3 regions of the Pantoea sp. CFCC18177 genome follow, and region 2 is predicted to be linked to each of the others. Evidence: predicted binding sites of a transcription regulator. Region 2 holds the regulator's gene; each other region holds the start of a gene.

Region 1 (4,485 bases), on a different contig from region 2:
CGGAATCTTGAGGTGCACCTGAACAGTGGTCAATGATATTGCGTAGCATGTACGGAGGAATAACGCTGTAAGGCATAGTAACTCCTGGCCGTGAGTGAACATGCCAGAAGTATAGTTTTTCAGCTAGGTACGTGCTTTACGACTGCGTGATTTGAGGGGTTCGAGAGTGGTCACCTGGCTTTCCACCCAGCCATCATCCAGACGTGTGCGCAGCAAATCGCCTTTGTGCAGTTGCCTGGTCTTCTTCACCAGTTGGCCTTGGGTATCGGTGGTGACACTGAAGCCACGAGCCAACGTCGCCAAGGGACTGACGCCTTCCAGCTGTGCCGCCAGCGTACCAAAGCGCTGACGATTGTGGTTGAGCTGTTTTTCCATACCCTGCTGTAAGCGATATTGCCACTGCTGCATTTGCTGTTGTGCACGATGAATACGGCCCTGTGGCTGTTGCGTGTTGAGACGGTGGAGCAGGCGATCCTGTTGGCGACTGGCTAAACGCAGCCGTTGATCCATCGCTTCACCGAGGCGGCGTTGCAGCTGGAACAGCGTGGTTTGCTGACGTGCCAGGCGTAACTGAGGATGTTGCTGCTGTAAGCGGTGATGAATGCGTGTGAAGCGGCACTGCTGCTCAGCCAGATAGAAATCCATCGCCATTTCCATCCGCTGCTGCTGGGACTGCAAACGACGCAGCAGTTCTTGCTGATTACGGCTCACCAGCTCTGCCGCAGCGGAAGGGGTTGGCGCCCGCAGGTCAGCCACAAAGTCGGCGATGGTGATGTCGGTTTCGTGTCCGACCGCGCTGACAATCGGTAAACGGCTGGCAAAGATCGCCCGCGCGACGCGTTCGTCGTTAAAACTCCACAGATCCTCTAATGATCCACCGCCACGGCCGACAATCAACACATCACACTCATCGCGCAGGTTGGCTAGCTCGATGGCGCGCACAATCGCTGCGGGCGCATCCACACCTTGTACCGGAGTGGGGTAGATCACTACGGGCAATGAGGGATCGCGCCGATGCAGAACACGCAGTACATCATGCAGCGCCGCGCCGGTGGCGGAGGTAATCACGCCAACCTGACGAGCGGGCTCGGGCAACGGCTGCTTGAACTGTTGATCAAACAAGCCTTCTGCTGCCAGGCGCGCTTTCATCTGCTCGAACTGTTGTTGCAGCAGGCCTTCACCCGCAGGGTGCATGCTTTCGATAATCAGTTGATAATCGCCACGCGGCTCGTACAACGTGATGCTGGCGCGCACCAAAACCTGCTGACCGTGTTGCGGACGGAAAGTGACCCGACGATTGCTGTTGCGGAACATCGCACAACGCACTTGTGCACCATCATCTTTCAGTGTGAAGTACCAGTGACCGGATGAGGGCTGGCTAAAATTTGAAATTTCCGCACTGAGCCACACCAGGCCCATCTCATTTTCCAGCAGTTGACGCACTGTGGTATTGAGGCGACTGACAGTAAAAATATTGGCGGTTGGCGGTAGCGACATGTGATGTAGATCAAATTTTAAATCAGAGGGTTAATTAACCAATACTACATGCCTGACCAGGAGGATCAAGACTTTTTCTGAAAAAACACTGGAGGCAACCGATTTCGGCCTGTATAATGCCGCGGCAATATTTTATCTGTTTTAATCGCCCCCAGGTGGAGATATTGCTATGTTAAGAATCACTAAAGAAGCCCTCACTTTTGACGACGTTCTGCTCGTTCCAGCTCACTCCACTGTCTTACCGAACACCGCTGATCTCAGCACCCAACTGACGAAAAACATCCGTCTGAACATCCCTATGCTGTCTGCTGCAATGGACACCGTGACCGAAGCCGGTCTGGCAATTGCACTGGCACAAGAAGGTGGTCTGGGCTTTATCCACAAAAATATGTCGATTGAGCGCCAGGCGGATGAAGTTCGCAAAGTTAAAAAACACGAAAGTGGCGTAGTGACCGATCCGCAAACTGTACTGCCAACCACCACGCTGGCGGCAGTACAAGAGTTGACTGAGCGTAACGGTTTCGCCGGTTACCCGGTGGTCAACACCGACAACGAACTGGTTGGTATCATTACCGGTCGTGACGTGCGTTTCGTCACCGATTTGAACCAACCTGTTTCTGCGGTGATGACCCCGAAAGAGCGTCTGGTCACGGTGAAAGAGGGTGAAGCACGCGACATCGTACTGCAGAAAATGCACGAAAAACGTGTTGAGAAAGCGCTGGTTGTTGATGACAGCTTCCACCTGCTGGGCATGATCACCGTTAAAGATTTCCAGAAAGCAGAACGTAAACCTAATGCGTGTAAAGATGCAGAAGGTCGTCTGCGCGTAGGCGCTGCGGTGGGTGCCGGTGCGGGCAACGAAGAGCGTGTTGATGCGCTGGTCGCTGCCGGTGTTGACGTGCTGCTGATTGACTCTTCACACGGCCACTCTGAAGGCGTATTGCAGCGTATCCGTGAAACCCGTGCGAAATATCCAAATCTGGAAATTATCGGCGGTAACGTGGCGACCGGTGCAGGTGCACTGGCGTTGGCGAAAGCCGGTGTTAGCGCGGTGAAAGTGGGTATCGGCCCAGGTTCAATTTGTACCACGCGTATTGTTACTGGTGTCGGTGTACCACAGATCACTGCGGTTTCAGATGCGGTTGAAGCACTGGAAGGCACTGGCATCCCGGTTATCGCTGATGGCGGTATTCGTTTCTCCGGTGATATCGCGAAAGCGATTGCTGCGGGCGCGGCGGCTGTGATGGTGGGTTCTATGCTGGCGGGTACTGAAGAGTCTCCTGGCGAAATCGAACTCTATCAAGGCCGTTCATTCAAATCCTACCGTGGTATGGGTTCACTGGGCGCGATGTCTAAAGGTTCATCTGACCGCTACTTCCAGACCGACAACGCTGCTGACAAACTGGTACCTGAAGGTATCGAAGGTCGCGTAGCCTATAAAGGCCGTCTGAAAGAGATCGTGCACCAGCAAATGGGTGGCCTGCGTTCATGCATGGGCCTGACCGGTTGCCCAACCATTGACGACCTGCGTACCAAGGCTGAGTTCGTGCGCATCAGTGGCGCAGGCATCAATGAAAGCCACGTGCATGATGTGACCATCACCAAAGAGTCACCGAACTACCGCATGGGTTCATAATCCCGTAAGATTCAACGCCCGGCACCTGCCGGGCGCTTTTATTATTAAGTCCATCCCAATGGAAACGCCTCAATGACGACTGAAAATATTCATAAACATCGCATTTTGATCCTCGATTTTGGTTCTCAGTATACGCAGCTGGTTGCGCGCCGCGTGCGTGAGCTGGGCGTCTACTGTGAACTCTGGGCGTGGGATGTCACCGAAGAGCAAATTCGTAGCTTCAATCCTAACGGCATCATCCTGTCAGGTGGCCCGGAAAGCACCACTGAGTTGAACAGCCCACGTGCGCCAGAATACGTGTTCAACGCTGGCGTGCCGGTTCTGGGTGTGTGCTACGGTATGCAGACCATGGCGATGCAGCTGGGCGGCAAAGTTGAAGGTTCTAACGAGCGTGAGTTTGGCTATGCGCAGGTCGAAGTGCTGACCCAGAGCGCGCTGGTGCGTGACATCGAAGATGCCATCAGTGCCGCCGGTAAACCGCTGCTGGATGTGTGGATGAGCCACGGTGACAAAGTCACTGCCATCCCAGCCGGCTTTGAAACCGTCGCCAGCACCGAGACTTGTCCGTTTGCCATCATGGCGAACGAAGAGAAGAAATTCTACGGCGTGCAGTTCCACCCCGAAGTGACGCACACCCGTCAGGGTCTGCGCATGCTGGAGCGTTTCGTCCGCGATATCTGCGGCTGTGAAGCACTGTGGACCCCAGCCAAGATCATCGAAGATGCGGTAGAGCGTATTCGTGAGCAGGTCGGCGAAGATAAAGTGATCCTCGGCCTGTCTGGTGGTGTGGATTCTTCTGTGACCGCAATGCTGCTGCACCGTGCCATCGGTGAGCGCCTGACTTGTGTGTTCGTGGACAACGGCCTGCTGCGTTTGAATGAAGCCGAGCAGGTGATGGACATGTTTGGTGACCACTTCGGTCTGAACATCGTGCACGTTGCCGCAGAAAACCGTTTCCTCGACGCACTGGCGGGTGAGAACGATCCAGAAGCCAAGCGTAAGATCATTGGGCGTGTGTTCGTTGAAGTGTTCGACGAAGAAGCACTGAAACTGACTGATGTGAAATGGCTGGCGCAGGGCACCATCTATCCGGACGTGATCGAGTCTGCGGCTTCTGCCACCGGTAAAGCGCACGTGATCAAATCGCACCACAACGTGGGCGGTCTGCCGAAAGAGATGAAGATGGGTCTGGTTGAGCCGCTGAAAGAGCTGTTCAAAGATGAAGTGCGCAAGATCGGTCTGGAACTCGGCTTGCCGTACGCGATGCTGTATCGCCATCCGTTCCCAGGTCCAGGCCTCGGCGTACGTGTGCTGGGCGAAGTGAAGAAAGAGTACTGCGATCTACTGCGCCG
Region 2 (4,485 bases):
TTAATACAATTATGTTATTGATTTGTTACGGAAATGCTGACCCACCGAGTATATGCTCACGTGGGGCAATATTCAACGAGTTATCGTTAGTATGCTAACGAAAGTTATTTCGTTAGTGATTATCTTCGCAGGGACGAGAGTTGTGAGCAACATCACTTTGTGCGCAAGGCGAACGCTGCCAGATAAAGCCAGCCCATGCCAGCACGACCGTTGCCACCATCACGAGGGTCGTATTGTGCAGCGCTTGTGCTAATCCGGCGGATACCAGCAGACTGGCAATAAAGCACAGGCCGAGTTGAAACAGGTTCTGTAAACCCGCCGCTTTACCTGTGGCCTGAGGGAAGGGGGCCAAAGCACTGGCAACCACTATCGGGTAAATCGCGCCATTTGCCAGCGCCATGCCGCAGAAAGGCAGCAATAATGCCACTAATGATGGAGCAGGCAGCATGGCGACCACAAACAGACTGAGGATGCTCAGGCTATACACCACCAGCAGCCATGGAAGAAGTTGCGCACCCTGATAACGATTGAGCAACGCGCGGCAGCCGAAGCCACCAATCAGAAAAGCAATGGTCTGTGGGATATAGCTCAAGCCAATGTCTGCGGGTGTTAACCCTGCTGAGGCGAGAATAAAAGGTGAACCGGTTAGCCACGCGAAAAAACTGGCAGAACAGGCTGAGTAAATCAGCACGTTGCCACTGTATACGCGGGTCTTCAGCAGCGTGAGCCAGCCAGGTTGCGCAACCTTTGCAGCCTGACCCTTTTTGCGGGCAGTCAGTTGCAGGGTGCCAATGAGCAGCAAAACGGTGATCGCTGTGAGCGCGATAAAAATACTGCGCCAATGGAAGTGTCCCATTAGCCAGGCACCCAGCAATGGGGCTAAAGCTGGCGAGAGCGCGACCAGAGGCATGATGGTGGCAAACACTTTGTTGGCTTGTGCTTTCGGGTAGCGATCCACCACCAGTGCCTGCCAGCTCACGGCCGCCGCACAGACGCCCACAGCCTGTACGAAGCGCAATGCCAGCATCAGGTTTACATCTCTTACCCACAACATGCCAAGGCAGCCCAAGGCGAAAAGTGTCAATCCTGCCAACAGAATTGGTTTACGACCAAAGCGATCCGACAAGGGGCCCCAAAACACCTGCGCACAGGCAAACCCACCGAGAAACAGGCTAAGGCTGGCGCTGATCGTACCCGGAGCCGTGGCAAAATCGCGTTGCATGTCACCAAAAGCGGGCAGATACATATCCGTGGCGAGAAAGCCGAGCATACTCAGCAAGGCAAGGTAGGGCAGAAATCCTTTTGAAGACAACATAGTGATTCTCATTGGCAGATTGAACGCCGGGGAGTGTAAAAGAGTGCGTTATGGTTTGTGAAACGCTAATATTTGCAATCTGCTGTTAAAAATTTTGAAGGCAAATCCATGTGGTCTGAGCATGCACTGGAAGTAGTAGATGCGGTGGCGCGCACCGGCAGTTTCAGCGCGGCAGCGCAAGAGTTGCATCGTGTGCCTTCTGCCGTCAGCTATACCGTCAGGCAACTGGAAACCTGGTTAGCGGTTCCGTTGTTTGAACGTCAGCATCGTGAAGTCGTCTTAACACCAGCTGGTGAGCACTTTGTCCGTGAAGGGCGATCTGTTATCAAAAAAATGCTTGCAACGCGCAGGCAGTGCCAACAGTTGGCGAACGGCTGGCGCGGACAGTTGAGCATCGCGGTGGACTGCATCGTCAAACCCCAGCGCACCCGACAACTGGTGAAAGATTTTTACCGTCATTTCCCGGATATGGAGCTGATTATCAGCTACGAAGTGTTCAACGGTGTCTGGGATGCGCTGGCCGACGGGCGTGTTGATGTCGCTATTGGCGCAACGCAGGCGGTTCCGGTTGGCGGGCGTTTCGCCTTTCAGGATATGGGGGCCTTAAACTGGCGTTGCGTTGTCAGTCCCGATCATCCGTTGGTCAACAATACAGAATTAAATGATGAAATATTGCGTGCCTGGCCATCGCTGGTGCTGGAAGATACGTCTCGCGCATTACCCAGACGTATGACCTGGACCCTGGACAATCAGCGGCGTTTGGTGGTGCCGGAGTGGGAAACCGGAATGGATTGTTTGCAGGCGGGATTGTGTGTCGGCATGGTGCCAGGGCATTTAGCGCGGCCACTGTTGGATCAAGGCACGCTGGTGGAATTGCCACTGCCGCAGCCGTTTCCTGACAGCCCTTGCTGTGTCAGTTGGTCAGAGCAGCGAGCATCACCCGCGTTGGATTGGCTTCTGGCTTATCTGGGTGATGCAGAGACGCTGAACCACGAATGGCTCAGCGAAACGCGAGGTTAGCGGCGATAGTCGCGGAATGGGCCATCGGCAACGGAGCGGCGCTCAATCAAGGTCGGTTGAACCTCAATCGTTTGTGGCTCTTCACGCTTGCTGGTGATGCGATCCAGCAACATTTCGAGCGCTTTCTCACCCAACTCAGCCTTCGGTTGGTGCACGGTGGTGAGCGCTGGTGTGAAAAAGCGCGCGTTGCGCACGTTATCGTACCCGATCACGGAAATATCTTGCGGGACGCGCAAGCCCATCTCATCGGCTGCGCAAATCGCACCCATTGCCATGATATCGCCACCACAGAATACGGCAGTTGGACGCTGTTTCTGATTCAAGATTTGTTGCATCGCCTGATAGCCTGAATCGGGTTCAAAATCACCCTGCACAATCCACTCTGGCCGCACCGTGACCCCGGCTTCATTCATTGCCTGCAAGAAGCCAGCGTGGCGTCCACCGCCCGTGTTGCGTTCAAGTTGTCCCGGGATCGCGCCAATATCGCGGTGACCACGTTCGATCAAATAGCGCCCAGCCAAATAACCGCCATGGAAAGCATTGTCCTGCACGGTATCGGTAAAGTCACCGCGCGAAGCACCCCAGTCCATCACCACCATCGGGATATTGCGATTCTCCTCCAGCATTTGCAGCAGGTCATCTGGGTATTCGGAGCACATGACCAACAGACCATCGACGCGCTTCTGCGCCATCATCGAGAGATAAGCACGCTGCTTTTGCAGGTCGTTGTGCGCATTGCCAAGGATTAATGTGTAGCCGCGCTCGAAGCAGTGATTCTCAACCGCTTCAATGATCTCAGCAAAGTAGGGAGCTTCACTTGAAGTCGCCAGCAATCCCAATGTCTTGGTGTGATTGACCTTCAAACTGCGCGCAACGGCGCTGGGGGAATAGTGCAATTCTTTAATTGCTTCCCAAACGGCGTTACGCGTCTCTTCTGCGACAAAACGCGTTTTGTTGATGACATGCGAAACCGTGGTGGTGGAGACACCCGCGCGTTTTGCTACATCTTTAATTGTGGCCATGAAAAAGGTACTCCCCGGCTTATCGCAACGTACTGATAAGTATATTGTTAAACGTTTGCGTCTGCGAAGGGTTTTGCACCCGAAAATTTGGGTCAACGCTGCCTGTTCAGGCAGGAAAAATCGCTTCAGCAGGCTGTAAATACAGCATGCGCAAAATGGGTTGCGCAACGAAAGGCGGCGATTCTAGCAAGCTGGCGCGGATAACACGAGATTTTTGCCTGACGCTGTGCGAAAATTGTTTTAACCCTAATAAAAGTGTGACTAAGGAGTAGTGATGAGTACAGATCTGAAGCTGGCCCTGATGACCACGGTTGGCGCACTGTTAATGATTATTGCGTTCAGCTTTACGGCCATCCTGCATTAAACAAAAGCGTATAAAAAAAGCCGGTGCTGTGAAAGCATCCGGCTTTTTTTATACGTTGCGCAACGACTAACGAATGGTTTTCGGCGTCATCATGCGGCGTGCACCAACATAATGCTTCTCCCAGTAATCCTCACCCAACGCACTAATCTGAATGTCTTTACCGGTGCGCGGTGACTGAATAAATTTACCGTTACCAAGGTAGACACCTACGTGATCGGCAGTGCCACGATTATTAATACGGAAGAAGACTAAATCGCCTTTTTCGAGCATCTGACGCTTAATCGGCGCGGCATCATGCAAGTGATACATCTCATTCGCAGTGCGCGGGAATTTGTATTTGACTAAATCTTTGTAGGCGTACCACACCAGACCACTGCAGTCGAAACCTGTATTCGGCGAGGTGCCACCCCACTGATAAGGTTTGCCCAACTGGCCCATCAATTTGGTCATCGCTGTTTCACGCGCCTTTTGATAACGCTGGCGGTGTGATTTGCTCATGCGAATGCCGGTCAGCTCCAGCGCTTCATCATCGACTTCACGCGTTTTTTTGGCTAAGCGTTGATGGCCATATTTCTTTGCTGGCGATTTCAGCAGGGATTTCTTACGGGTGGTTTTGTGCAGCGCGGTTTCTGTCTTGCTTTGCTTCTTCAGCTTGAGTTTTTGCACCGTAGTAGACAGGCGAGACTTTTTAGCCGTGGTTTTCACCGGACGTCGCTTGCGGCGCTCATCTTCGCGCGCGCTTTTTTTCTCAGCATTATGCAAAC
Region 3 (4,485 bases), on a different contig from region 2:
ATTTGTAACGTTGATTCTGACTGGCAATGGCTTTCAACTCTGCCAGCGCTTGCTGCTCGGTCGCGGCATCACCTACCGCAGGCGGGCCTGGCAGTTGGATGTCGGCAGGAACAATCGCGCTGATCAATGATGACAGCGAACTGGCACCAATCGCTTCCAACATGGTGGCCTGCTGCGCGGGGGTAGGACCGATGTGGCGCTCAATGAAAGCACCGTTGTGTTCAAGCTGGCTGAGAGTCTGGGTCATTTGCAGTAAATCCTGAATCGGGCTGGGTGACAAAACGGCATAAAATCAGGCAGATAAAAAAGAAGGTGCCGCAATGCAGCACCTTCTGTGGCTACCAGTTACTCGTCGATGGCGCCTTTGTACGCATCGGCATCGAGCATTGAGTCAAGTTCTGACAGGTCGCTGGCTTTGATACGGAACAGCCAACCCTCGGCGTACGGTTCGCTGTTCACCAGCTCCGGCGCGTCAGCTAAGGCTTCGTTAACCGCGACGATCTCACCGCTCAGTGGGGCATAGATATCGGATGCGGCTTTAACGGATTCCGCCACGGCACAGTCGTCACCGGCAGCGAAAGTCGCGCCAACGTCGGGCAGGTCAACAAACACCATGTCGCCCAGCAGTTCTTGCGCGTGTTCGGTGATACCCACGGTAAAGGTGCCATCGGCTTCTTTACGCACCCACTCGTGGCTATCGCGGTATTTCAATTCATTAGGCACATTGCTCATCGCCATTTCTCCTGAAAAAAATTACTGAGCGACCGGCTTACCGGCGCGAACAAAAATCGGTTTAGTCACTTTCACCGGCATTTCACGATTGCGGATCTCTACAATCGCTTGCTCACCAATGCCTGCTGGCACACGTGCCAACGCGATGCTGCAACCCAGCGTCGGGGAGAAGGAACCACTGGTAATAATACCCTGCTGCGGCTGACCTTGTTCGTCAGTGAAGCGTACCGGCAAGCCGTTACGCAGCACCCCTTTTTCGGTCATGATCAATCCAACCAGCTTTTCAGTGCCTTTAGCACGTTGGGATTCAAGGGCTTCACGGCCGATAAAATGACGATCGCTGGGTTCCCAACTGACCGTCCAGCCCATGTTGGCAGCCAGCGGTGAAACGCCTTCGTCCATCTCCTGGCCATACAGGTTCATACCGGCTTCCAGACGCAGCGTGTCGCGCGCGCCCAGACCCGCAGGTTTTACCCCAGCGGCCAGTAGTTTCTGCCAGAAATCAGCCGCTTCGCTGTTAGGCATAGCGATTTCGTAACCCGCTTCCCCGGTATAACCGGTGGTGGCGATAAACAGGTTTTCCGCCTGTACCCCGAAGAAAGGTTTCATTCCGGCAACGGCTTGACGCTGTGCATCGCTGAATAACGTTTGGGCTTTCTGCTGTGCATTAGGGCCCTGCACGGCAATCAGCGACAGATCATCACGCTCAGTGAGTTCAACGCCAAACGGCTGTGCATGCTGCTTAATCCATGCCAAATCTTTCTCACGCGTGGCGGAGTTCACCACCAGACGGAAAAAGTCTTCGGTCATAAAGTAAACAATCAAATCATCAATGACGCCAGCAGAAGCATTCAGCATGCCGGTATACAGGGCTTTACCCGGCTGGGTCAGTTTGGCGACATCATTGGCCAGCAGATAGCGCAAGAATTCGCGCGTACGCGCACCGCGCAGATCGACGATGGTCATGTGGGAAACATCAAACATGCCGGCATCGTTACGCACCACATGGTGCTCATCCATTTGTGAGCCGTAATGCAGTGGCATCATCCAGCCATGAAAGTCCACCATGCGAGCACCGCATGCCTGATGCTGTTCGAATAGAGGCGTTTGCTGAGTCATAACCATCCTGTGAAAACAAGTGAGCGTGACGCGCCTGCGTCGCCTTTTCAGGCTGACGCAAACGTTCTCTTTGTGCTGAAGTTACCACCGAATGCGGCGATTAACCATAAGGAAAACGAGTGCGAAACACTACCATCATTCCGTGATACACCGAATATCAATCAGCATAATTCACTGCATTTTTGTGATTAACCGCGCACAAAATACGTTACTGATACATTAAACCAGCCAGATAATGGAACTCACGTCCCAAGGCGCGGAAATGGTTCGGCACCCCGCAAGCGTTAGCATGAGATAAACTAATGCGAATTGATGGGTGAAATTAGAATAAATCAAACGAGGCGCAATTTGGGTGCAGGTGCGCACCAGCGTGGTGCGAAGACGTTTTTATCAGGAGTTCGGGCGGGCGCCAGCGAGCAGCTCAAGGGCCCACTTACAGGGATAAAATGAGTGTAGGTCGTGGCTCAGAGGGCGGCCCGAAGGCCGCCCGGACAGAAAGGGGGACGTTAGCGGATCCAACTGGGCATATCGTTCAGCCCCATTGCCTGTTTCAGCATCATCGGTTTTACGCCCGGCAGCGTATCTGCCAGTTTCAATCCGACATCACGCAGCAGTTTTTTTGCTGGATGGGTGCCGGCAAATAACTCGCGGAATCCCTGCATCCCTGCCAGCATCATGGCGGCGCTGTGTTTACGGCTGCGCTCATAGCGACGCAGATACAGATGCTGGCCGATGTCTTTACCTTCCTGCTGCAAACGGCGAATTTCACCAATCAGTTCAGCGGCATCCATAAAGCCGAGGTTCACACCCTGCCCCGCCAGTGGATGGATGGTGTGCGCCGCATCGCCAACCAAGGCCAGACGGTGTGCGGCAAAATTACGCGCGTAACGTGCCATCAGCGGGAAGGTTTTGCGCTCACTTTCAACGTGGCACAACCCGAGGCGCATATCAAAGGCAACGGAAAGTTGCTGATTGAACAAGGCTTCCGGCATGGACTGTACCCGCGCCGCTTCCTGTGGCGACAGAGACCAGACGATGGAGCACAGGTGCGGGTCTTGCATCGGCAGAAACGCCAGAATGCCGTCACCGTGGAACACCTGTCGCGCAATCGCATCGTGCGGCATGTCGGTGCGAATATTCGCCACCAGCGCATGGTGATCGTAATCCCAGAAGGTGACTGGAATATCTGCTTTATCTCGCAGCCAGGAATTGGCGCCATCTGCGGCAATCAGTAAGCGCGCACTCATCATGCTGCCGTCCTGCAGTGTGACAAAGGCTTCGTTATCGCCAAATGCCACCTGCTGCAACTGCGCTGGAGCAAATAAGGTCACATCACTGCACTGGCTGGCGCGCTGCCATAGCGCGCTGTGAATCACCTCATTTTCAATGATGTGTCCAAGGTGCGACAGCCCCTGCTGCTCATCATCAAAACTGATCGAACCAAAGCTATCTTGGTCCCACACTTCCATGCCGTGATAAGCACTGGCACGCAACGCGAGGATGCTGGACCAGACGTCCAGTTTTTGCAGCAGACGCTCGCTGGCCGCGTTGATGGCAGACACACGGATCGACGCGGCGCTCGCGGGATCAAATTGTGGCTCAGGTGCTTTTTCCAGCACGGCAACGCGCAAGCCACTGCCCTGCAATCCGCAGGCGACGGCCAGACCTACCATGCCGCCACCGGCGATGGCCACATCAAATGTTTGCATTGCTGCCCCTTAATTCATGCTTAACGCTTGACCCAGCCGAGCGTCCGCGCGGCAAGTGGGTTTCGCAGCCATGGCAGATGGTCCATTGCCACCAGCCCAAGATTTCTTCCCGCCACTAAGGGCGCATAACGGTTGGCAAACAGCCGCACCAGGCCATCGGTGACACCAATGGTCGCGGCCCGATCCGGTTGACGACGCGCGGCAAAATGGTGCAGCACACCATAACACCCAACGTCCTGCTGACGACGATGCGCACTCGCCAGCGTTTCCGCTAGGGACATCACATCACGCAGCCCCAGATTAAAGCCTTGGCCTGCGATAGGATGCAGCGTCTGCGCCGCATTGCCCACCAGCGCCAGACGATGTGCCACCTGACGTTCGGCGGTTTGTAGTGCCAACGGATAGACTTCGCGCTGCCCGGTGTGGGTAAAGCGCCCCAGCCGCCAGCCAAATGCCTGCTGGAGCGTGCGCAGGAAGGTCGCATCATCCCACTGTTTAATATCTGCTTCAGCCTCAACCGGATGGCACCACACTAACGACATACGATTGCCAGACATCGGCAGCAACGCCAGTGGGCCGTGCTGAGTAAAGCGCTCAAACGCGCGCCCCTGATGCGGCAATTGCGTGGTGACATTGGCAATCACCGCCAGCTGCTGGTAATCGTCGCGCTGCCAGGTGATGCCGCAAGAGGCGGCCAACGGCGAACGAGAACCATCCGCCGCCACGAGTAACGCAGCTTCCAGCTGTTCGCCGCTGTTGAGCGTCACCTGCACCGACTCTGCACTGCGCGAGACTGCGGTGACATAATCAGGGCAACGCACCGTCACGCCCGGCGCACTTTTCAGACGCTGAAACAGGCGCTGTCCCACATCGTATAACTCCACTACATGGCCGAGTGCCGGGAGCTGATAGTCATCCGCCTGCA

What was found. Region 2 encodes PurR, which represses purine synthesis genes. Its sites were predicted from a motif close to CANGCAAACGTTTGCNTG; they were not measured.
Region 1: the regulator PurR is predicted to act here: its motif matches at 1,589-1,606, upstream of guaB (IMP dehydrogenase).
Region 3: the regulator PurR is predicted to act here: its motif matches at 1,906-1,923, upstream of gcvT (glycine cleavage system aminomethyltransferase GcvT).

Annotation. Positions count from the first base shown of each region.
Region 1 covers NZ_JBNBPL010000002.1:299,240-303,724, reverse strand. The annotation lists gene ACPUC8_RS03535 (M4 family metallopeptidase) at 1-76, opposite strand, end outside; gene xseA (exodeoxyribonuclease VII large subunit) at 124-1,497, opposite strand; gene guaB (IMP dehydrogenase) at 1,667-3,133, shown strand; gene guaA (glutamine-hydrolyzing GMP synthase) at 3,206-4,485, shown strand, end outside.
Region 2 covers NZ_JBNBPL010000030.1:50,850-55,334, forward strand. The annotation lists gene punC (purine nucleoside transporter PunC) at 113-1,315, opposite strand; gene punR (DNA-binding transcriptional activator PunR) at 1,424-2,335, shown strand; gene purR (HTH-type transcriptional repressor PurR) at 2,332-3,357, opposite strand; gene cydH (cytochrome bd-I oxidase subunit CydH) at 3,632-3,721, shown strand; gene ACPUC8_RS22845 (C40 family peptidase) at 3,788-4,485, opposite strand, start outside.
Region 3 covers NZ_JBNBPL010000011.1:48,247-52,731, forward strand. The annotation lists gene gcvP (aminomethyl-transferring glycine dehydrogenase) at 1-247, opposite strand, end outside; gene gcvH (glycine cleavage system protein GcvH) at 346-732, opposite strand; gene gcvT (glycine cleavage system aminomethyltransferase GcvT) at 754-1,851, opposite strand; gene ubiI (FAD-dependent 2-octaprenylphenol hydroxylase) at 2,358-3,560, opposite strand; gene ubiH (2-octaprenyl-6-methoxyphenyl hydroxylase) at 3,581-4,485, opposite strand, start outside.